DNA from 3 places in the Streptomyces sp. NPDC008163 genome. Region 2 is predicted to be linked to each of the others. Evidence: riboswitches for the same ligand, from Rfam matches in the RefSeq annotation. Region 2 holds a riboswitch; each other region holds the start of a gene.
What was found. A riboswitch is a leader RNA that binds a small molecule or an ion and turns the genes downstream of it on or off. The one in region 2 is predicted to bind cobalamin.

Region 1 (7,053 bases), on a different contig from region 2:
CGAGGGCTACTGGAAGGGCCGCGTCAGCGCGGACGCCCTCCGGCAGACCGCCGCACAGCTCCGGCACGACAACCGGCAGCAGCTCGCCGACGCAGGCATCCGGGAAGTGCCCACCGGCGACTTCTCGCTCTACGACCATGTCCTGGACACCACCGTCATGGTCGGCGCCATCCCCGAACGCCACCGCGAGGCCGTCGCGGCCGACGCGGTGGACGGCTACTTCGCCATGGCGCGCGGCACCCAGGACGTGGCGCCGCTGGAGATGACCAAGTGGTTCGACACGAACTACCACTACCTGGTCCCCGAGCTCGGCCCCGGCACCGTCTTCACCGCGGACTCCACCAAGCAGGTCGCGGAGTTCAAGGAGGCCCTGGCCCAGGGCCTCACCGCGCGGCCGGTGCTGGTCGGGCCCGTCACCTATCTCCTGCTGGCCAAGCCGGCCCCCGGTGTGCCCGCCGACTTCGAGCCGCTGACCCTCCTGGACCGGCTGCTGCCGGTGTACGCGGAGGTGCTCGCTGATCTGCGTGCGGCGGGGGCCGAGTGGGTGCAGCTGGACGAGCCCGCGCTCGTCCAGGACCGCACCCCGGCCGAGCTCAACGCGGCCGAGCGCACCTACCGCGGCCTCGGTTCGCTCACCGACCGCCCGAAGCTGCTCGTCGCCTCCTACTTCGACCGGCTGGGCGAGGCGCTTCCGGTCCTGGCGAAGGCTCCTGTTGAGGGCCTGGCGCTGGACTTCACCGAGGCCGCCGCCGCCAACCTCGACGCCCTCGCGGCTGTGGGCGGACTGCCGGGCAAGCGCCTGGTCGCCGGTGTCGTCAACGGCCGCAACATCTGGATCAACGACCTCCAGAAGTCGCTGTCCACGCTCGGCACCCTCCTCGGGCTGGCCGACCGCGTCGACGTGGCCGCCTCCTGCTCGCTGCTGCACGTGCCGCTGGACGCCGCCGCGGAGCGGGACATCGACCCGCAGATCGTGCACTGGCTGGCCTTCGCCCGGCAGAAGACCACGGAGATCGTCACCCTGGCGAAGGCCCTCGCGCAGGGCACCGACACCATCGCCGGCGAACTCTCCGCCAACAGGGCAGCCCTGGCCTCCCGCGCCCGCTCCCCCCTCACCCGCGACCCGGCCGTGCGCGCCCGGGCCGAGGCCGTGACGGACGCGGACGGCCGCCGCTCCCAGCCGTACACCGAGCGGGCCGCGGCCCAGCGGGCGCACCTGGGGCTGCCGTTGCTGCCGACGACAACCATCGGTTCGTTCCCGCAGACCGGCGAGCTGCGGACGGCCCGCGCCGACCTGCGCGCCGGGCGCATCGACACGGCGGGTTACGAGGAGCGCATCCGGACGGAGATCCGGGAGGTCGTCTCCTTCCAGGAGAAGACGGGCATCGACGTCCTGGTGCACGGCGAACCCGAACGCAACGACATGGTGCAGTACTTCGCCGAGCAGCTGACGGGCTACCTCGCCACCCAGCACGGCTGGGTGCAGTCGTACGGCACCCGGTACGTGCGTCCGCCGGTCCTCGCCGGGGACATCTCGCGCCCCGAGCCGATGACCGTGCGCTGGACCTCCTACGCCCAGTCGCTGAGCGACCGCCCGGTCAAGGGCATGCTCACGGGTCCGGTCACCATGCTCGCCTGGTCGTTCGTCCGCGACGACCTGCCGCTCGGGGACACCGCCCGGCAGGTCGCCCTCGCCCTGCGCGACGAGGTCAATGACTTGGAGGCGAGCGGGACTTCGGTGATCCAGGTGGATGAGCCCGCCCTGCGCGAGACGCTGCCGCTGCGGGCGGCCGACCGGGCGGACTACCTGGCCTGGGCCACGGAGGCGTTCCGGCTCACGACCAGCGGGGTGCGGCCGGCCACCCAGATCCACACCCACATGTGCTACGCGGAGTTCGGTGACATCGTCCAGGCCATCGACGACCTGGACGCCGACGTCATCAGCCTGGAGGCCGCCCGCTCCCACATGCAGGTGGCCCACGAGCTGGCGGCCCACGGCTATCCGCGTGAGGCGGGACCGGGGGTCTACGACATCCACTCGCCCCGTGTCCCGAGCGCCGAGGAGGCCGCCGAGCTGCTGCGTACGGGGCTGAAGGCGATCCCCGCCGAACGGCTCTGGGTGAACCCCGACTGCGGCCTCAAGACCCGCGGCTGGGCCGAGACCCGGGCCTCCCTGGAGAACCTGGTCGCCGCCGCCCGTACCGTCCGGGCGGAACTGCCCTCCTCCTGAACGGGGTTGCCGGGGGCCGGGACGTCACTCGCGTCCCGGCCCCCGGCCGGGCGCGCCCGGGTCGAACGCGTACAGGTCGAGGATCTCCGGCATCGGGGCCGTGCCCGGGCCTCCGGCGTTCACCCAGGCTATGACGTCCTCGGTCGCGTCGGGGTCGTTGACCAGGCCGAGCCACACCGGCCGGGCCCCGGCGCGACGGGCCTCGGCCGACGGCTGTACGACGATGACGTTGGCCTGTTCGCACACGTCCAGGCACTCGGAGACGCGCAGTGGGACGGCCGAGCGCAGCCGCGCGGTCTGGGCCCTGTGGTCGCCCGGCACCTTGACCGTGCCGCAGCAGCAGTCCCGGCACACCGTCACTCTGCTGGGTGCGGAGGCCGTGGCCGAAGGGGTCGCTGATTCCGGCATGGCGCCGTCCGCCTCTCACCGGGGAGGTCCGCCCCGGACGTCGTGGAGGTGGCGACGGTGTGAGTGTCTGGCTCCCGGGTCGTGCCCGGTCACAGTGGCGGGACCGCGCCGGATTCACACCGGCTTCCTCAGCTCCCGTCGCCCGATTCGGCGGCCATCGTCTCATGACCCTCAGGACGGTCCACCGGCTGAGGCGCGGTGAAGCGGGCCGGGGCGCGGCAGCGGGCGCGGCGGGCGGCACGGCGGAACGTGGTGAGCACGGCGGGGCCGGCGAGCAGGATGGGCAGGTAGGCGATGGAGCTGTTCGGGTCGAGGGAGAACGGCCGGAAGGAGAGGTTGAGGAGGAATCCGAAGAGGTAGCCGGACAGGGAGCCGTAGACGGCGAGCAGAAGGACTTCGCGACGGCCGGTGGCGCGCGGGAGGAACCCGGCGAGCATGCCGACGAAGGCGCAGCCGAACATCTGGTACGGCATCCAGGGGCCGACGCCCCCGTGATGAGCGCGGAGGCGAACAGCGACGTGCAGCCGAGGGTGAAGCCGAAGCCCGGGCCGAAGACCCGCCCCGCGAGGACGAGGACGAAGAAGACGGTCTCGATGCCCGCCGTGCCCGCGCCGAGGGGGCGCAGCGCGGGTGAGGTCGACCTCGCGGACGGCGGGGACGCCCTTGTGGGCGAGGGTCACCTTGCGGGCGGTGAGCAGGTCGGGCCGGTCGGGTCCGGGGCCCTGGCGGACGGGTGCCGGGGTGTGGCCGGTCAGTCGGGTGCGCAGCTCGCGGGCGGTGCGCCTGGCGTCGCGGATGGACAGCGGGAGGGGGTCCCATCCGGCGGCGCGGCGGAGCTCCACGATGGGGGTGCGATGGCGGAGGTGCGCAGGATGTCGACGGGGGCGCCGATGCGGACCTGGCCGTCGCCGGAGAGGTGGAGTACGCGGTCGGCGTACTGGACGACGCGTTCGGCCACCCGCAACCGGTCCATCGGCGTGGGCGACACGATCGCCCTGAGGTGGGGCGCCTGAGGCACGGTCACACCGCCTCCGGGACACCCTCCTCGCGGTGGTGGCGGCCGAGCCAGATGCCGGTGACGGCACTGACGTAGCGCGCGCCGCACCGGTCGGACGGGACGACGAGCTGGGTGCCGGCCTCGTCCAGGTCGTGGTCGTCCATGCGGGTGGCGAGCAGGACCGGCGCGTTGCCGAAGTCCGCGTCGATCTCCGCCCAGGACAGCCTATGTACGAGTACGGGCCTGGCACGGCCCTGGTCTATCGGCCGACCCCCTCCGCCCGCCGGTGCAGCGCGAGCCAGACCCGGTCACGGGTCACCGGCAGCTCGGTGAAGCGGATGCCCGTGGCGTCCCGCAGGGCGTTGGCGAACGCGGGCGCGACGGGGTTGAAGGGGCTCTCGCTCATGGACTTGGCGCCGAGCGGGCCGGTCGAGTCGGAGGTCTCCGTGAAGTACACCTCGGTCCGGGGGACGTCGGCGTACTGGGGCAGCCGGTAGCGGCGGAACGCGGCCGTGGTGACCCTGCCCCGGTCGTCGACCCGGACGGTCTCGAAGAGCGTCGCGCCGAGCGCCTGGGCCACGCCGCCCTCGACCTGGCCCCGGCACTGCATCGGGTTCATGACCTTCCCGGCGTCGGCTGCGTAGACGCTGCGCAGGATGCGGATCTCGCCGGTGCCGGGGTCGACGGCGATCCGGAACCACTGGGCGTTGAAGGCGACGGAGCGCGGCGAGCCGCCCCAGTGCCCTTCGGCCGCGAGTTCGTCCGCCGCGCCGAGGGTGTGCCCCGCCTCGTACAGCTCCTTGAGCGTGACGAGCCGCCCGGCGCAGTCGACGGACTCCGCGCCGAGCACGCACAGGTGCCGGGCGACTCCGGTGTGGCGGGCGGCCAGGGTGCGCAGGCGCTGTTCCAGGGAGGTCTCGGCGAGGAGCACCGCCTTGCCCGCGACGACCGTCCCGGCCGTCCAGGGCCGCCGTGGTCATCAGGAACCCGACGGTGCAGAACCCGCACTGGTAGCCCTGCGCGTCAAGGAACTTGCGCTGTACGGGGTGGAGTTCGCCGTCCGACGCGGCCAGGCCCTCGACGGTCGTCACCGTACGGCCGGCGGCGCGCACCGCCGGGTAGAGGCAGCTGTGCACCGGCTCGCCGTCGACGTGGACGGTGCAGGCGCCGCAGTCGCCGGCGTCGCAGCCCTTCTTCACGCCGAACCAGCCGCGTTCGCGCAGATAGGTCCGCAGGCACTGGCCGGCACGCGGCTCCTCCTCGGACGTGCGTCCGTTGACGTGGAGTTCGTAGCTCATCGGTCGTCCCTTCCGGATGGATCGGTCAGCTCGCGGCGGACCTCTTCGGCGAGGCGCAGCGCCATGTGGCGGCGCCACTCGGGCAGTCCGTGGATGTCGTCGAACCACTCGGTGCCGGACACCGCCGCGTCGATGGCGGACCGCAGCCGCCCGGCCGTCGGCGGCAGCGGGAACCAGAACCGGAAGGGCCGGACCGTGGCGGCGGTGACCGTCACGGCGAGCGAGCCGTCCACCGGATCGAGCGTGCCGGTCACCAGGGCGCCGGACCGGCCGAGACCGTACAGCGATGCCTGCCGGAAGGCGGTACGGCAGCGCAGCGCCCGCGCGGGCAGCGTCACCGAGCGCAGCAGTTCGCCCTCCGCGAGGTCCTTGAGGCCCGCGCCCCGGATGAAGTCGGCCACCTTCACCTCGCGTACGGAGCCGTCCTGCGCCCGGAGCAGGCAGCTGCCGTCGAGCGCGGCCGTCAGCGAGATCATCGGCCCGGCCGGCAGTCCGTTGCACAGGTTCCCGCCGACGGTCGCCATGTTCCAGATCTTGAACGAGGCGAGGAAGGCGCGGCAGCACTGCTCGAAGAGCGGGGCGGCGGGCGCGTGCAGCGAGCGCCGCCCGTAGCGGGAGAGCTGGGCGATCGTGGACGTGGCGGAGATTTCCAGCGAGCCGTCGGGGTGGCGCGTCAGGGGTTCCCAGCCCATCCGGCTCAGGTCGACCAGTCGGCGCAGGTGCGGCTGCGGCTCTGGCCATGCTGTTGGCGGGAGTCCCTTCGGACGTACGGGAGGTCTACCGCGAGACGGTCCTCGGCCCCCTCCTCGCGGCCGGCCCGAAGTCGGGCCCCATGCTCCTGGACACCTTGCAGGCGTTCCTGGCCCACGACTGCTCCTGGACCCGCACGGCGGACGCCCTGCACATCCACGTCAACACGGTCCACTACCGCGTCCGGCGCATCGAACTCCTCACCGGCCGTGACCTGTCCCGGCTGGACAACCGCCTCGACCTCAGCAGCACGTGCCGGCCTCCCAGGAGCGACGCCTCCAACTCCCCCACCAGCAGGCAGCCCTCGTGCAGGGCGACGCTGCTCGGTTTGCGCAGCCGCTCCGCGACCGTGCCGGTCAGCGCGCCGTCCGGGTCCAGCGCGACCAGGCGGTTGTTCTCCCGGTCGGCCACGATGAGCGGGTCGTGGTGCGTGTGGCTGCGAGGCGGAGGAGGGCGACAACGCGGCAGACGCGCGTGCCACGCCCCGCGAGCCCAGCATGATCCAAACGAAAGGCCCTGGCTGCTGCGGCCCGGGAACGCGGCCTGGGCCCGGAGCGATCAGATGCTCGCCGGTGACGTCATGGCCAGCCGCTACTACCCGCGCGGTGTCACCGCGGCCCTCTGGCTGAACGAGGCCCCGGCACGGGGGTGAGCAAGGCGCTCACCCCCGGCCCTCGTCACCGGATCACTCGGGGCTGCCCGGCGGCAGCACGCGCACGGTCAGCGTCGCGTGCGGGTCCAGCGGCCACGCGACGGCCTCCTCCCCGGCATGTACGGGGGCCTCGCCGTCCGTCCGCTCGTCCAGCCGCGACGGGGCGAGCAGGGAACCGGGAGCGGCCGAGACGTGCGCGACGCGCTGCTCGGCACCGGGGTTGGCGAGGCGGAGGATCAGTCCGTTGCCGTCCTCGGCCGTCTTCAGGGCGCCGAGCAGTGCCCCCTGCGCGGTGAGGGCGCTGCGGTAGGCGTCCGGGGCGGTGCCCGGGCGGAGCTGCCAGGCCCTCGGCGGGGTACGGAACCGGGCGGCCGTCCGTACCAGGTCGTGGTCGCGAGCGACCGGGGCGCCCGTCACGACCGCCACCTCGAAGGTCTGCCGTCCCTGGCACTGGGCCTCCGGGGTGGGCAGCGCCGGTCCGGCGCCGGTGGTCCGGCTGCGCAGGTCGAAGCGGGAGAGCCAGCCCACCGAGCGGAGCAGGGTGACGACGATCTCCTCGTCGGCGCCGGTGGGCGTCTCACCGGCGCCGAGGCCCCGCATCTCGGGCAGTCCGGGGGCGATGAGCGCCGTGCGGTCCTCACCCCGGCCGATGGCGCCGAGGCTCTGCACGGGGGCGGAGCCGCAGACCGCCTCGTGCCCCTTCTCCTGGGGCAGGGGG
Region 2 (7,053 bases):
TGGCCGCGCCCATGATCCCGGCTCCGAGTACGGCGACGACCGGCCGCTGGGGCGCGGTGGGGACTGCTGACGTCATGGGGTTCCTTCCGTCGGCCGCGCGCCGGAGTGCGCGGCGGCTTCGGCTTGTTGGGGGTGCCGCAGCGCGCCTTCCAGCACGGCGGCGTGTACGGCTCTGGCGAGGCGCGCGCCCCAGCGGGAGCGCGGCCCGGCGAACGGTTCGGCGGCGCCGGTCCGCGGCCCCGGTTCGGGCGCGGCGAGGCAGACGGCGTCCGTGGGGGTGCCGGAGCAGTCGAGTCCGGCGTCCAGGAGCGCCTGCACCTTGGCCTCCGTGGCGGTGGCCACGGCGTTGACCAGGGCGGCGTCGGACAGCGGTACCGGGAAGGTCACCACGATGTTGACGGTGCCGGGGCGCGGCGGTCCGCCGGTGCCCTCGGCCGGTGCGGCGGCCCAGCCGCGTACGCCCAGACCGCAGGTGGCGGTGGCGTGCACGTCCTCGTCGTCGGCGGTGGTGTACGCGGTGACGTCGGCGGCGGTCATGAGGCCGGCGCCGGGGCCGGTGAGGTGGGCGGCGGCGGCGATCTCGGCGAGGTGGCGGTCCGGGTCCGTGCGGGGGTAGCCGCCGGGCACCTGCGCGTTGAGGATCCACTCGCGCGGGCCGATGCCGCCGCCCAGGACCGCGCTGCTGCACACCCGCCAGCCGGGTCCCAGCCGCCACACGAGGTGGTGCAGCTCCGCGCCGTCCTCGCGCCGGGCGAGCAGTTCGCCGCGTTGTGCGGGGAGCCGGATGCGTACGGAACGGATGGGGCACCCCCGGATGGCGCGGCGGGACGCCGGTCGGCGTGGACCCGTTGATCATATGCGGCGGGGCCGGGGCGTCCGAGGACCGGCCCGTTCACCCGGATGGCGTAACAGGCGCGGAAGCCGCGCAGCCGCGTGACGCGGGGGCTGCGCCGGTCCGATGCGGACACGGCGCGCCGCCCCCGGTGGCCGGGCGGTTGCAGCGTCCATCCGGGTGAGGCGCGATGGAATCCGGACGCGCCTTCTCTGCTGGACCCACCCACAGGACGCGCCCGGGCGAGGAGGATTCGGATATGGGAGCCGCTGACGGTTTCACGGATTCCGGAGAGCTCGACGGCCTGACGGTGTACGACACCGAGGGCGAGAAGATCGGCAACGTGGGCCGCGTGTATGTCGACGACAGCACCGGCCGCCCGGACTGGATCACGGTGAAGACCGGCCTGTTCGGCATGAAGGAGAGTTTCGTGCCTCTCGCCGGAGCCCGTCGAGTGGGCTCCGACCTGCACATCTCCCACGGCAAGGACCAGGTCAAGGAAGCCCCCCGGGTGGACGCGGACGCGCATCTGTCCGTGTCGGAGGAGGAGGAGCTGTACCGGCACTACGGCCTGACCAGGAACACCCGGGGCAACCTGGGCGACAAGTCCGGGACCGGCGCACCGACCACCACGGGCACCGGCACCATGGGCGCGGCCGGGACCGGCGCGGCGGCCGGGGCAGGGGCCGGGGCCATGGGTGCGGCCGGCACCTCCGGCACGGACCGCACGCAGTCGGCCGGCACCGGCAGGCACCGGGACACCGAGGCGGCGGGCACGGGCGCGGGACGCCCGCTGGCCGGAGCCGGCGCGGGTGCCCAGCGGTCCGGGGCCGACCTGGGCGGCAAGGAGGAGATGATCCGCTCCGAGGAGCAGCTGCACATCGGCACCGAGGAGTACGAGAGCGGCAGGGCCCGCCTCCACAAGTACGTCGTCACCGAGAACGTCACGCGCAGCGTTCCGGTCTCGCACGAGGAGGTACGGGTGGTCCGTGAGCCGCTTCAGCCGGGCGACAAGACGGCGCGCACGGGCGATCTGACCGAGCAGGACGTGGAGGTCACCCTCCACGCGGAGCGCGCCACGACGCGCAAGGAGACCGTCCCGGTCGAGCGCGTCCGGATGGAAACCCAGAGGGTGACCGAGCAGAAGGAGGTCTCCGCCGAGCTGCGCAAGGAGCAGATCGACTACGCGGACGGCACCACCAAGGGCGGAAAGGACATGGGCGGCCAGGACATGGGCGGCAAGGACACCGGCGGCGACCTCGGCCGCGGACGCCACCGCTGACCCCCCGCCGGCATGACTGCCGCACCGCACCACAAGCGAAGGGCGGGCCCGCCGACGGGCCCGCCCTCTCGTGTGCCCGGCGCCGTCAGGGCAGGAAGCGCACCGAGGGCCGCCCCTGCGGTCCGTCCGGCGTGACGACGGACCGCACCCGGTAGACGTCCTCGATCAGTTCCTCGGTGACGACCTGCGCGGGGGTGCCGCCCGCGACCGCCCGGCCCCCGCTGAGTACCACGATCCGGTCGCAGAACATGGCGGCCAGGTTGAGGTCGTGCAGGGCGACGACGGCGGTCAGCGGAAGCGAGGCGACCAGGGCGAGCAGTTCCAGCTGGTGCTGGATGTCCAGATGGTTGGTCGGTTCGTCGAGGAGGAGTTCGCGCGGCTGCTGGGCGAGCGCGCGGGCGATCTGGACGCGCTGGCGCTCCCCGCCGGACAGCGTGTGCCAGGACTGGTCGCGACGGCCGGTGAGCCCGGTGCGTTCCAACGCCTCGTCCACCGCCGCCGCGTCCGCCCCCGTCGGTGCCGACCAGGCGCGCCGGTGCGGGATGCGGCCCAGGCGTACGACGTCCAGGACGCTCAGCTCGTCCTGGGTGGCGGCGTGCTGGTCGACGACCGCGACGCGCCGGGCCACCGCGCGGCGGCCGACGTCGGGCAGCGGTGCGCCGTCCAGGGTGACGACGCCCGTGTGCGGGGCGAGGACCCCGGAGAGGATGCGCAGCAGCGTGGACTTGCCGGAGCCGTTCGGTCCGATCAGGCCCACGGTGGTGCCGGGCTCCGGGGCGAGCGTCACGCCGTCCAGGAGGAGGCGGCCGCCGGCTTCCCGGGCGACCCTTTCGGCCCGCAGGCCCTCGGCCGTCGTCCCGGTCACGCGGGCCGCCTGGTGCGGTAGAGGACGGCGACGAAGGCGGGCACGCCGATCAGGGCGGTGACGACGCCCACCGGGACCTCCTGGGGGTCGAGGACGGTCCGGGCGAGCGTGTCGACCCAGACGAGGAAGACGGCTCCGGCGAGCGCGGTGACCGGCAGCAGTCTGCGATGGCCCGAGCCGGTGAGGGCGCGGGCGGCGTGCGGCAGGACCAGCCCGACGAAGCCGATGGCCCCGGCCGAGCTGACGAGCGCGGCGGTGAGCAGCGCGGTCGTGCAGAGCAGAACGGTCCGCACGCGGGCGACGTTCACCCCGAGGGCGGCGGCCGCGTCCTGCCCGAAGGCGAAGGCGTCGAGCGTACGGGCGTGGCCCAGGCAGATCAGCAGGCTGACGGCGAGAACGGCGGAGCAGACCCACACATCGGTCCAGCCGACCCCGCCGAGCGAGCCGAGCAGCCAGAACAGCACGCCCCTGGTCTGCTCGGCGTCGGCGGCCGTCATGACGACGAACGAGGTCAGCGCCGAGAACAGCTGCATGGCCGCGACGCCGGAGAGGACGACCCGGTCGGTGGAGCCGCCCAGGGTGTGGCTGAGCAGCATCACCAGGGCGAAGGAGCACAGCGCCCCGGCGAACGCTCCGGCGGGCAGTGTCACCGCTCCCCCGCCGACGCCGAGCACGACGACGAGGACCGCGCCGGTGGACGCGCCGGAGGAGACGCCGAGGACGAACGGGTCCGCGAGCGGGTTGCGCAGCAGGGACTGCATGACGGTTCCGCAGACCGCGAGGCCCGCCCCGCAGACGGCGGCGAGCAGCGTACGCGGCATGCGCAGGTTCCAGATGATGCCGTCGCGGATCGGGCTGAGCCGTACCTCGCCGACGCCGAGGTGGGCGGCGACGGCGGACCAGACGTCCACGACGGAGATCCGGGCGGGTCCGATGGTGACGGCGACCGCGACGGAGAGGGCGAGCAGCACGACGCCACCGGTCCACAGGAGGCCGCCGCGCAGCCGGGAGCGTGCGGGCGCCGCTTCCGGTGCCCGGTCACGCGGGGCCTTTCCGGGTGGGGCGGCGAGCCGGTCGGTGGCCGTCACCCCGCGAGCCCGAAGTCGCGCAGCCCGGCGGCCACCAGCTCCACGCCCTCGACCGTGCGGATGGTCGGGTTCATGGCCTGGCCGCTGAGCAGTACGTAGCGCTTGCGGCGTACGGCGTCCATCGTCTTCGTGACGGGGTTGGACTCCAGGAAGGCGATCTTCCCGGCGGCGCTCTCGGCGGTCTGGGACTTGCGGGTGAGGTCGCCGATGACGAGGACGTCCGGGTTGCGGTCGGCGACGGTCTCCCAGTTGATCTGGGGCCATTCGTCGTGCGTGTCGCCGAAGACGTTCTTCAGGCCCAGTTCCCGGCTGATGATGCCCGGCGCCCCGCAGCAGCCCGCCAGGTAGGGGGCCTCGGAGTTGGCGAACCAGTACATGACGGAGGTGCCGGATCCGCCGATGCCGTCGGCGGCCTCGCGGATACGGTCACGGAGCCGCCCGACCAGCTTCTCGCCACGCTCGGGCACGCCGAACACCCGCGCCAGGTCGCGCACTTCGGCGTAGACGCTGTCCATGGTCAGGGCTCCGGTGCGGACGCCGTCGCCGTCCTTGGTGTTGTCCTTGGCGGTGCAGTCGGCGGGCGCGACATAGGTGGGGACGCCCAGCTTCTCGAACTGTTCGCGCGGGGCGACGCCGCCCTTGGCGAGGGTCGACTCGAAGTCGGCGGCGACGAGGTCGGGTTCCTGGTCGAGGACCTTCTCGGAGGAGGGCCGGTTGTCGGCGATCCGCTTCACGCCCGCGTTGGCCTTCTCCAGGCCCTTCATCACCGGGTCGGTCCAGGTGGCGGTCGCGGCGATCCGGTCCTGGAGGCCGAGCGAGAGCAGGATCTCCGTGGTGCCCTGGTCGACGGATACGGCACGCCGGGGCGGGGCGTCCACGGTGACGGTGCGCCCGCAGTTCTTGAGCGTGACCGGATAGCCGTCCGACTTCCCCGTCGCGTCGGTCTGTTCGGAGGGCGGCCCCCCGCAGGCGGTCAGCAGGAGGAGGGCGGCGGTGAGCAGGGCGGCGGAACGGGCGGGGCCGGATATCGGCGGCACGGGGTACCTCGGCGTCTCTGGGCCCATGCGCGGGGCCCGCTGTACGGAACCCGCCGCCCGGTCCCGGACGGCGGTCGCCAGCAGGTCTTCGGACTCGGGTTCGTCCGGGCGGGACGCCTTCCCGGGAGACGCCGGGTCTCCCAGTGGCCGTGGCCCCGCCCGTCCCCCTCACCGCTGCGCGTCAGTTCCGGATTCGCACCGGATTCCCTGACCCCTACGTGGAGTTCGACTGGCTCGGGCACGCTACCACGGGCTTACGCGCAGATCAGCCGCGCCCTCGTCCGCCCGGGAACGGCAGCTCACGGGCGCTGGAGCGCCACCACCGCGTTGTGCCCGCCGAAGCCGAAGGAGTGGCTGACGGCCCGGCGGACCTGCCGTACCAGCGGCACCTTGGTGACGCAGTCGATGTCGAACCCGGGCGCGGGCGCGTCCAGATTGGCGACCGGCGGGACGACCCCGCGCTGGAGGGTGAGGACCGTCAGCCCGGCCTCGATCGCCCCGGCCGCGCCCATGCAGTGCCCGAGCACGCCCTTGGGGGCGGTGACGGGTGGCCGGTGCGGGTACACCCGGCTGATCAGCGCGGCCTCGGCGGCGTCGTTGCGCAGGGTCGCGGTGCCGTGCGCGTTGACGTGCTCCACCTCGTCGGCCCGCCAGCCCGCGTCGCGCAGGGCGGCCTCGACGGCGGCCCCGGCGACCCGCCCGTCGGGGTTCGGGCTGGTGGGGTGATGGGCGTCCGTGGTGGCGCCGGTGCCGGCGAGCAGGGCCCGTGGTTCGGCGCCCCTGGCCTCCGCGTCGGCCACGCGCTCCAGCACCATGACGGCGGCGCCCTCGCCCATGACGAGTCCGGCGCGGTCGGCGGCGAAGGGCCGGCTGAGCCGGGACAGGTCGCCGTCCGCGCGGGCGGCGGCCCCGGACCGGGCGAAGCCGGTCATGGCGATCGGGAAGACGGTCGACTCGGTCGCCCCCGCGATCGCCACGTCGCACTGCCCGGCGGCCAGGAGGTCCCGGGCGACGGACAGTGCGGTGACGCCGGAGGAGCAGGCCGTGCAGGGGGCCATGCTGGGGCCGGTGGCCCGCATCTCGATCGCGATCTCGGCGGCGGGCATGTTGGGGATGGTCAGCAGGACCCCGGCGGGCGAGGTCGCCTCCGGGCCCCGCCGCTCCAGGACCAGCGCCTGGTCGGTGAGGTGCGCGGATCCCCCGCTGCTGGTGCCGACGACGACCGCGACCCGGCTGCCGTCCCAGCCGGCCGGGTCGAGCCCGGCGTCCGCGACGGCCTCCCTGGCGGCCAGGACCGCGAACTTGACGTACCGGCCCATCCGGAAGGCGGTACGGCGCCCGATCTCGGCGTCCAGGTCGATGCCGTCGACCACGCAGGCGAAGTCGACCGCGCACCCGGCGAGCGCGGGGACGGTGCGGGCCGGGCTCACGGCGGCGCACACGCCGTCCCAGGTGGACTCGGTGTCGTTGCCGACCGGGGTGATCATGCCGAGCCCGGTGACGGCGATGGCCGGCGTCCTCATCGGGCGCCGGCCGACGCCTGCAGGTGCGCCGTGAGCTCGGCGAGAGTGGTCCCCCGGGTCAGGGTCCCGTTGTCCAGCTCGACCCCGGTGGTCTCCCGGAGGACGACGGCGAACTCGGCGGCCGCGAGGGAGTCCATGTCCAGGCTGTCCATCGTGGAGCCCGGAAGGATCTCGGCCACGGGCACCTTGAAGGTACGGCTGAGTACGTCGGTGATGCGGGGGTGGATCGTGCTCATGGTCTTCCTTTCCTCATGCCCATCCGGTGGGGTGTCCGGCGCCGGCGCGCACGGCCCCGACGCCGGAACAACTGAGCAGCGTCGCTCCGGTTACGCCTTGCGGCGAACCGATTCGCCAACGCCCGTCCGGGGCGCCTCGCACCATCGCGCGCACACGGCGACGGTCGTCCAGTAGGCGAGGAGGACGGCC
Region 3 (7,053 bases), on a different contig from region 2:
ACCGGCCGGCCTGCTCGGTCGGGTAGAAGTTGATGTCCACGACCCGGTCGAGGAAGGTCACCGCGGTCCGCACGGTGGCGTCCAGCCGCTCCCAGTCGATCGAGCCGCCCTCGACGAACGCGCCGAGGTTGACCGAGCCGAGGTTGCACACGGCCGTCTCGCCGTCGTCGGTCACCTCCAGGATCTCGGTGCACAGGTTCGAGGAGTGCACGACCCTGCCCGGCTCGGCGGTCTGGTTCGCGGTGCGGTTGGAGGCGTCCTTGAACGTCATCCAGCCCTGCCCGGTCTGCGCCAGGGTCCGCATCATCCGGCCGTACAGCTCGCGGGCCGGCATGGTCTTGCGGGCCAGGCCCTTCGCCTCGGCCGCCCGGTACGCGGCGTCGAACTCGTCGCCCCACAGGTCGGTCAGCCCGGGCACGTCCGCCGGGGAGAACAGCGACCAGGTGCCGTCCGCGTCGACGCGGCGCATGAACTCGTCCGGGATCCAGTGCGCCAGGTTCAGGTTGTGCGTGCGGCGCTGGTCCTCGCCCGTGTTGTCGCGGAGCTCCAGGAACTCCTCGATGTCCGCGTGCCAGGTCTCCAGGTAGACCGCGGCGGCGCCCTTGCGCCGGCCGCCCTGGTTCACGGCGGCGACGGAGGCGTCCAGCGTCTTGAGGAACGGCACGATGCCGTTGGAGTGGCCGTTGGTGCCCCGGATCAGCGAACCCCGGGCGCGGATGCGGGAGTACGAGAGGCCGATGCCGCCCGCGTGCTTCGACAGCCGGGCCACCTGGTGGTAGCGGTCGTAGATCGAGTCCAGCTCGTCCAGCGGCGAGTCCAGCAGATAGCAGGAGGACATCTGCGGGTGGCGGGTGCCGGAGTTGAAGAGCGTCGGCGAGGACGGCAGGTAGTCCAGCCGGCTCATCAGTCCGTACAGCGCGGCGACCTCGTCCAGCGCCCGCTCGGAGGTGTCCTCGGCGAGCCCGGTGGCGACCCTGAGCATGAAGTGCTGGGGGGTCTCGATGACCTCGCGGGTATGCGGGTGGCGCAGCAGATAGCGGCTGTGCAGGGTGCGGAGCCCGAAGTACCCGAAGCGGTCGTCGGCCCCGTCCGCGAGGGACCGCTCGACCAGGGCGTCCAGGGCGGCCGCGTGCAGGGTGACGAAGGCGGCGGTGCGGTCCGCGATCAGGCCCTCGCGGTGGCCCACGGCGACCGAGGCCGAGAACGAGGTGGCGCCCTGCCCCGCGGCCTCGTCCGCGATGGTCCGGGTGAGCAGCCGGGCGGCGAGGCGGGAGTAGGCGGGGTCCTCGGAGATGAGGCCCGCCGCGGCCTCGGTGGCCAGCGAGCGCAGCTCCGCCTCGTCCGACCGGGCGTTGCGGCCGCGCAGTGCGGCGGCGGCGACGCGACCGGGGTCGGTGTCGGGCAGGTCGGCGGTGAGTTCGGTCAGGGTCCGCAGCAGTGCGGTGCCGGGTCCGTCGCCCGCGGTTCCCGTTGCTTCGGCCGCTGAGACCGGATCGGCTGGCGCGATGGTCACGTGGTGCTCTCCCTCGCTCGGCTCCGGCCCGGCGGGGAGCGGGGGCAGCCGGGCAGGAGGGGGCCCGGGCGGGGCGGCACTCCGTGCGGCGTCCACCGGCCCATCCCACGAGGCCCGGACGTCTGGGCATCCGGTTCGGTCGAGCCGGATGCGCTGTCGGCAGGTCCTCGGACTCCACGGATGCACCAAAGCGCACCGAATACACCGTTGCGGGACAGTTCCGGATTCACACCGGATTCCCCTGCGGCGACAGCGAGCATGAGCATACATGTGGGGGCCGTCCTGTCGGGCGGCCCCCACATGTTGTGTCGCGTGGCGTAAAGGTGTGCGGTCAGTGACCGCCCGGCGCTCCCGCCGTGGCCGGCGGCAGCTTCTCCTGGACGCCCGGGTCGCCCGCGTCCGCGGTGTAGTCGCCCGGGGAGGTCTCGTCGATCCCGGCAGGCGCCTTCACGGCGTTCAGGACGAAGGTGAGGACGACGACGACCACGACGTTCAGCACGAACGCGGTGAGGCCGATGTAACCGATCTCGCCGAGGCCCGGGATCTCCTTGGAGGACCCGCCGAAGTGCTTCTGCGTGGGGCTCGCGACCCCGTACGCGGCAGCCGTACCGTAGATCATGCCGACCGCCCAGCCGGCGAGCAGCGCCCAGCGGTGGAACCACCGGGTGAACAGGCCGCCGACCAGGGCCGGCATCGTCTGGAGGATCCAGATCCCGCCCAGCAGCTGGAAGTTGATCGCGACGGTCTTGTCCATGGTGAGGACGAAGGCCAGCGCGCCGACCTTGACCAGGAGCGAGACCAGCTTGGAGACCTTGGTCTCCTGCTCGGGCGTCGCGTCCGGCTTCAGGAAGTCCTTGTAGATGTTGCGCGTGAACAGGTTCGCCGCCGCGATGGACATGATCGCGGCCGGCACCAGGGCGCCGATGCCGATCGCGGCGAAGGCCACGCCCGCGAACCAGTCGGGGAACATGTTCTCGAACAGCTGCGGGATGGCCAGCTGGCCGTTCTGCACCTTGACGCCGGCGGCGATCGCCATGAAGCCGAGCAGCGCGAGCAGGCCCAGCATCAGCGAATACAGCGGCAGGATCGTGGTGTTGCGGCGGATCACCTCACGGCTGCGGCTGGAGAGCGTCGCCGTGATCGAGTGCGGGTACATGAACAGCGCCAGCGCGGACCCGAGCGCCAGGGTCGCGTACCCCCACTGCCCGGCCGCGGCCGGTGCGAGGCTGCCCGCGCCCGCCTTGGTGAACTTGTCCTGGGCGGAGGCGAAGATGTCGTCGAAGCCGCCCAGCTTGATCGGGATGTAGATGATCGCGACGGCGATGACCAGGTAGATCAGCCCGTCCTTGACGAACGCGATCAGCGCCGGCGCCCGCAGCCCGGAGGAGTAGGTGTACGCGGCGAGCACCGCGAACGCGATCAGCAGCGGCAGGTCCTTGACGAACCAGTTGGTGTTCTCGCCGCCGCCGACGCCCATCACGTCGAGCACCGCCTGGATGCCGACGAGCTGGAGCGCGATGTACGGCATGGTGGCGAGGATGCCGGTGACCGCGACGGCCAGCGAGAGGCCCTTCGAGCCGAACCGGCCGCGGACGAAGTCCGAGGTGGTGACGTACCCGTGCTTGTGCGAGACCGACCACAGGCGCGGCAGGAAGGTGAAGATCAGCGGGTACACCAGGATGGTGTACGGCACCGCGAAGAAGCCGGAGGCTCCGAGCGAGTAGATCGCCGCGGGCACCGCGACGAAGGTGTACGCGGTGTAGAGGTCGCCGCCGAGCAGGAACCAGGTGACCCAGGTGCCGAACGACCGTCCGCCCAGGCCCCATTCGTCGAGGGTGGCCTCGTTCTCGGCCTTGCGCCAGCGGGCGGCCAGGAAGCCCATGACCGTGACGGCCAGGAAGAAGAAGATGAAGACGCCGAGCGCGACGCCGTTCACGCCGTCCTTCATGCCGACGCACCTCCCTTGCGGGCGCGCTGGTCACGCTGCCACAGCTTGTACGCGATCATGGTGAGCGCGGTGGAGATCAGCACCCAGAGCATCTGGTACCAGTAGAAGAACGGGATGCCGATGAAGGTCGGGTCGATCTTCGCGTACGAACCCACCCAGAGCATCGCCACGAACGGCGCGACGAGACACAGGGCGATGACCACCCGCACGGGTGTGACCGTGGGTGGTTTTCCTTCTGGTTCTTCCGGCATGGCGGCGACTCCGTCCCCTCGCTGATCACCTGTAATGCGCAGGAAATCTAGGCGAGTCATCCGGCCACCGTCACCCCCTGTCCGCATTGCGGTCCGGCAACGGTCGTCACGGACCGGCCGGATGGCCGGAATGGTGGCAAACGTCCGGGGGTTGGTCCAGGCCAAGCCGGGCTACGGGAACGCCGAACGGCCCCCGGGGGCGGGTCCGGGGGCCGTTCGGAAGCACATGCGTACGACGGGTCAGTCCAGCGGCCGCTTCAGGCGGGCCACGAACTTGTAGCGGTCGCCGCGGTAGACCGAGCGCACCCACTCGACCGGTTCGCCCTGTTCGTCCAGCGAGTGCCGGGAGAGCATCAGCATCGGCAGGCCCACGTCGGTGCCGAGCAGTCCGGCCTCGCGCGGGGTGGCGAGGGAGGTCTCGATGGTCTCCTCGGCCTCGGCCAGCCGGACGTCGTACACCTCGGAGAGCGCGGTGTAGAGCGAGGTGTACTTGACCAGTGAACGGCGTAGCGCGGGAAAGCGCTTGGCCGACAGGTGCGTGGTCTCGATGGCCATCGGCTCGCCGCTCGCGAGGCGCAGGCGCTCGATCCGCAGGACCCGGCCGCCGGCGCTGATGTCGAGCAGCCCGGCGAGGGTGTCGTCGGCGGTGACGTAGCCGATGTCCAGGAGCTGCGAGGTCGGTTCGAGGCCCTGGGCGCGCATGTCCTCGGTGTACGAGGTGAGTTGCAGGGCCTGCGAGACCTTCGGCTTGGCGACGAAGGTGCCCTTGCCCTGGATGCGCTCCAACCGGCCCTCGACGACCAGTTCCTGGAGTGCCTGGCGCACGGTGGTGCGCGAGGTGTCGAACTCGGCCGCCAGGGTCCGTTCCGGGGGGACGGGGGTGCCCGGCGGCATGGTGTCCGTCATGTCGAGGAGATGTCGCTTCAGCCGGTAGTACTTTGGTACGCGCGCGGTGCGCGTCCCGGCGCCCGCACCCGTCTCGTTCTCCGAACTGCCCCCGTCGGCGCCCATGGCCCGCCTTCCCGACTGCTGCGTTGCTGCCGTCACCGGCTCCTCCGTCTGTCGCGGCTCACATGGTGGCACGGTCCGGTCACGGCTCGTCGCCCTCCCTCAGGTGTCGGTCCTATAACGGACGCGAGTGCACTTCTTATACACCCTTGACACCCCTAAAGGTCTAGGCCAAGCTCCCGGTACTGGTCTAAACCATTAAAGACCAGGTCCCAGCCCCAGAGGTACTCGTCGACGTTCTCGCGCGGTGGGGAGGGGGTTGCAGCATCCCTGAGGAGGGTGGCGTGAAGCGCAAGCTCATCGCGGCGATCGGCGTCGCGGGCATGTTGGTTTCCATCGCGGCGTGTGGTTCGGACGACAAGACGTCCTCGAAGGACCCGAAGGACCGCAAGGAAGACCTGACTGTCTGGCTCATGGGCGAGGCCCAGTCGACCTGGCCCGAACTGGTGAAGGACGTCAACGCCCAGTTCAAGAAGAAGTACCCGAACGTCAACGTCAAGATCCAGTACCAGGGCTGGGCTGACAAGGTCAAGAAGCTCGACACCTCCCTCGGTGGCGACAAGTTCCCGGACGTTGTCGAACTCGGCAACACCGAGACCATGCAGTACATCCTCAATGGCGCGCTCGGCGAGATCGACACCTCGAAGTACGAGAACTCGGACACCTGGATCAAGGGCCTCAAGGACACCTGCTCCTACGAGGGCAAGATCTACTGCGTTCCTTACTACGCCTCCGCCCGCCTCGCGGTCTACAACAAGGACATGCTGAAGGCCGGTACCGGCAGCGACACCCTCCCGCAGAACGAGGACGACTTCCTCAAGGCGATGGACAAGGTCCAGGCCGAGCTCGCGAAGAAGGACAAGCGCGCCTCGTCCCTGTACTACCCCGGCCGTTACTGGTACGCCGCGATGTCCTACGTCGCAGCCGAGGGCGGCCAGATCGCCAAGTACGACGAGGGCTCGAAGGAGTGGAAGGCCACCCTCTCCACCCCCGAGGCGCAGAAGGGCATCCAGCACTTCGTCGACCTGGTCAAGAAGTACAACAAGGCCGACCAGACGAAGGACGAGCAGGACCACGCCAACGTCATGGCCAACGAGAAGGCCGCGGTCATCTACGGCCAGGCCTGGGAGGCCGGCAGCGTCACCACGGGCGAGAACGGCAACCCGAAGCTCGACGGCAAGATCGCCACGGCCGGTATGCCCGGCCCGAACGGCAAGGCGCTCCCGTCCTTCATCGGCGGCTCCGACCTCGCCACCATCTCCAAGTCCAAGGTCCAGGACCTGGGCGAGGAGTGGATCTCCCTCTTCACCAACGCGAAGTCCATGGACGTCCTCGCGTCGAAGAACATCCTCCCGAACAACGAGAAGCAGCTTGAGCCGCTGAAGGCCAAGCCCGAGACGGCCGCCATCGCCAACGCGGTGCCGGACGCCTGGTTCACGCCGATCGCTCCGGGCTGGGCCTCCATCGAGAAGGAGGAGATTCTGGAGAACATGCTCCTGAAGATCCTCAAGGGCACGTCCGTCGCCGACGCCACCAAGAAGGCCGACAGCGAGATCGACGCACTGATCAACAAGAAGGCCTGAGCCTTCTGATCGCCTGGCGGGGGCCCGGCATTGCGCCGCGGCCCCCGCTCCCTGGGGCGTGTTTCGAAAGTCCCGCCTGCCGGGCGACGCCCGGCACGCACGCTCGCGGCGTTGCCGAAAAGCCCTGGTAGCTCCGCTGCGAGGGCTTCCCGGCGCCTTGCGATCGCACGCACCGGACGCCGCCCGGCCCGCCCTCCGGGCGAACGGCGCTACTTTCGAAACACGCCCCAGCTCAAGAACGCCGTGTTTTCCGGGGGGCTGCCTCGGACCCGCGATGGAAGGTCAGCCACGTGACTGCCGCCGATACCAAGGCCGCCGGGCCACCGGTCCCCGTACCACGTGATCCCGAAGCGGACGGGAGCCCCCTGTCCGACGAGGGCGGCAACGCCCCCCTGAAGCAGAAGAGGAAGCGGAAGAAGGGCGAACTGCTGCCCTACCTCCTGATCCTCCCGGCGATCGTGGCGATCGCCGCCGTCTACCTCTACCCGCTCGCCAAGACCGTCATCATGTCCTTCCAGGACATGGGCCGGCGCGAGCTGTGGACCGGTGATCCCGCACCCTGGGTCGGCTTCGACCAGTTCACCAACATCCTCGGTGACTCCGAGTTCTGGTGGGTGACCTTCCGCACCGTCGTCTTCATGGCCGTCTGCGTGACGCTGACCATGGGCATCGGCCTGCTGATCTCCCTGCTGATGCGCCGGCTGTCCAACTGGGTGCGGCTCATCCTGACCTTCTGCCTCATCGCCGCCT

Region 1: linked by a shared signal. The riboswitch ahead of ACFZAT_RS27170 (hypothetical protein) and the one ahead of ACFZAT_RS23975 (ABC transporter substrate-binding protein) in region 2 are both predicted to bind cobalamin.
Region 3: linked by a shared signal. The riboswitch ahead of ACFZAT_RS03650 (ribonucleoside-diphosphate reductase subunit alpha) and the one ahead of ACFZAT_RS23975 (ABC transporter substrate-binding protein) in region 2 are both predicted to bind cobalamin.

What each region holds. Positions count from the first base shown of each region.
Region 1 covers NZ_JBIBHG010000013.1:203,668-210,720, forward strand. The annotation lists gene metE (5-methyltetrahydropteroyltriglutamate--homocysteine S-methyltransferase) at 1-2,230, shown strand, start outside; gene ACFZAT_RS27170 (hypothetical protein) at 2,255-2,638, opposite strand; cobalamin riboswitch at 2,679-2,813, opposite strand; partial or broken gene ACFZAT_RS27175 (ECF transporter S component) at 2,827-3,278, opposite strand; partial or broken gene ACFZAT_RS27180 (cobalt ABC transporter ATP-binding protein) at 3,271-3,590, opposite strand; partial or broken gene ACFZAT_RS27185 (molybdopterin-dependent oxidoreductase) at 3,659-3,859, opposite strand; partial or broken gene ACFZAT_RS27190 (xanthine dehydrogenase family protein molybdopterin-binding subunit) at 3,895-4,596, opposite strand; partial or broken gene ACFZAT_RS27195 ((2Fe-2S)-binding protein) at 4,655-4,933, opposite strand; partial or broken gene ACFZAT_RS27200 (FAD binding domain-containing protein) at 4,930-5,667, opposite strand; gene ACFZAT_RS27205 (helix-turn-helix domain-containing protein) at 5,673-6,335, shown strand; gene ACFZAT_RS27210 (hypothetical protein) at 6,369-7,053, opposite strand, start outside.
Region 2 covers NZ_JBIBHG010000011.1:124,065-131,117, reverse strand. The annotation lists gene ACFZAT_RS24000 (NAD(P)-binding domain-containing protein) at 1-76, opposite strand, end outside; gene ACFZAT_RS23995 (adenosylcobinamide amidohydrolase) at 73-717, opposite strand; gene ACFZAT_RS23990 (DUF2382 domain-containing protein) at 1,092-2,114, shown strand; gene ACFZAT_RS23985 (ATP-binding cassette domain-containing protein) at 2,200-2,979, opposite strand; gene ACFZAT_RS23980 (iron chelate uptake ABC transporter family permease subunit) at 2,976-4,067, opposite strand; gene ACFZAT_RS23975 (ABC transporter substrate-binding protein) at 4,064-5,104, opposite strand; cobalamin riboswitch at 5,166-5,353, opposite strand; gene ACFZAT_RS23970 (beta-ketoacyl synthase N-terminal-like domain-containing protein) at 5,404-6,627, opposite strand; gene ACFZAT_RS23965 (phosphopantetheine-binding protein) at 6,624-6,863, opposite strand; gene ACFZAT_RS23960 (hypothetical protein) at 6,954-7,053, opposite strand, start outside.
Region 3 covers NZ_JBIBHG010000001.1:759,658-766,710, forward strand. The annotation lists gene ACFZAT_RS03650 (ribonucleoside-diphosphate reductase subunit alpha) at 1-1,513, opposite strand, end outside; cobalamin riboswitch at 1,654-1,786, opposite strand; gene mctP (monocarboxylate uptake permease MctP) at 1,845-3,461, opposite strand; gene ACFZAT_RS03660 (DUF3311 domain-containing protein) at 3,458-3,712, opposite strand; gene ACFZAT_RS03665 (GntR family transcriptional regulator) at 3,953-4,723, opposite strand; gene ACFZAT_RS03670 (sugar ABC transporter substrate-binding protein) at 5,005-6,303, shown strand; gene ACFZAT_RS03675 (ABC transporter permease subunit) at 6,594-7,053, shown strand, end outside.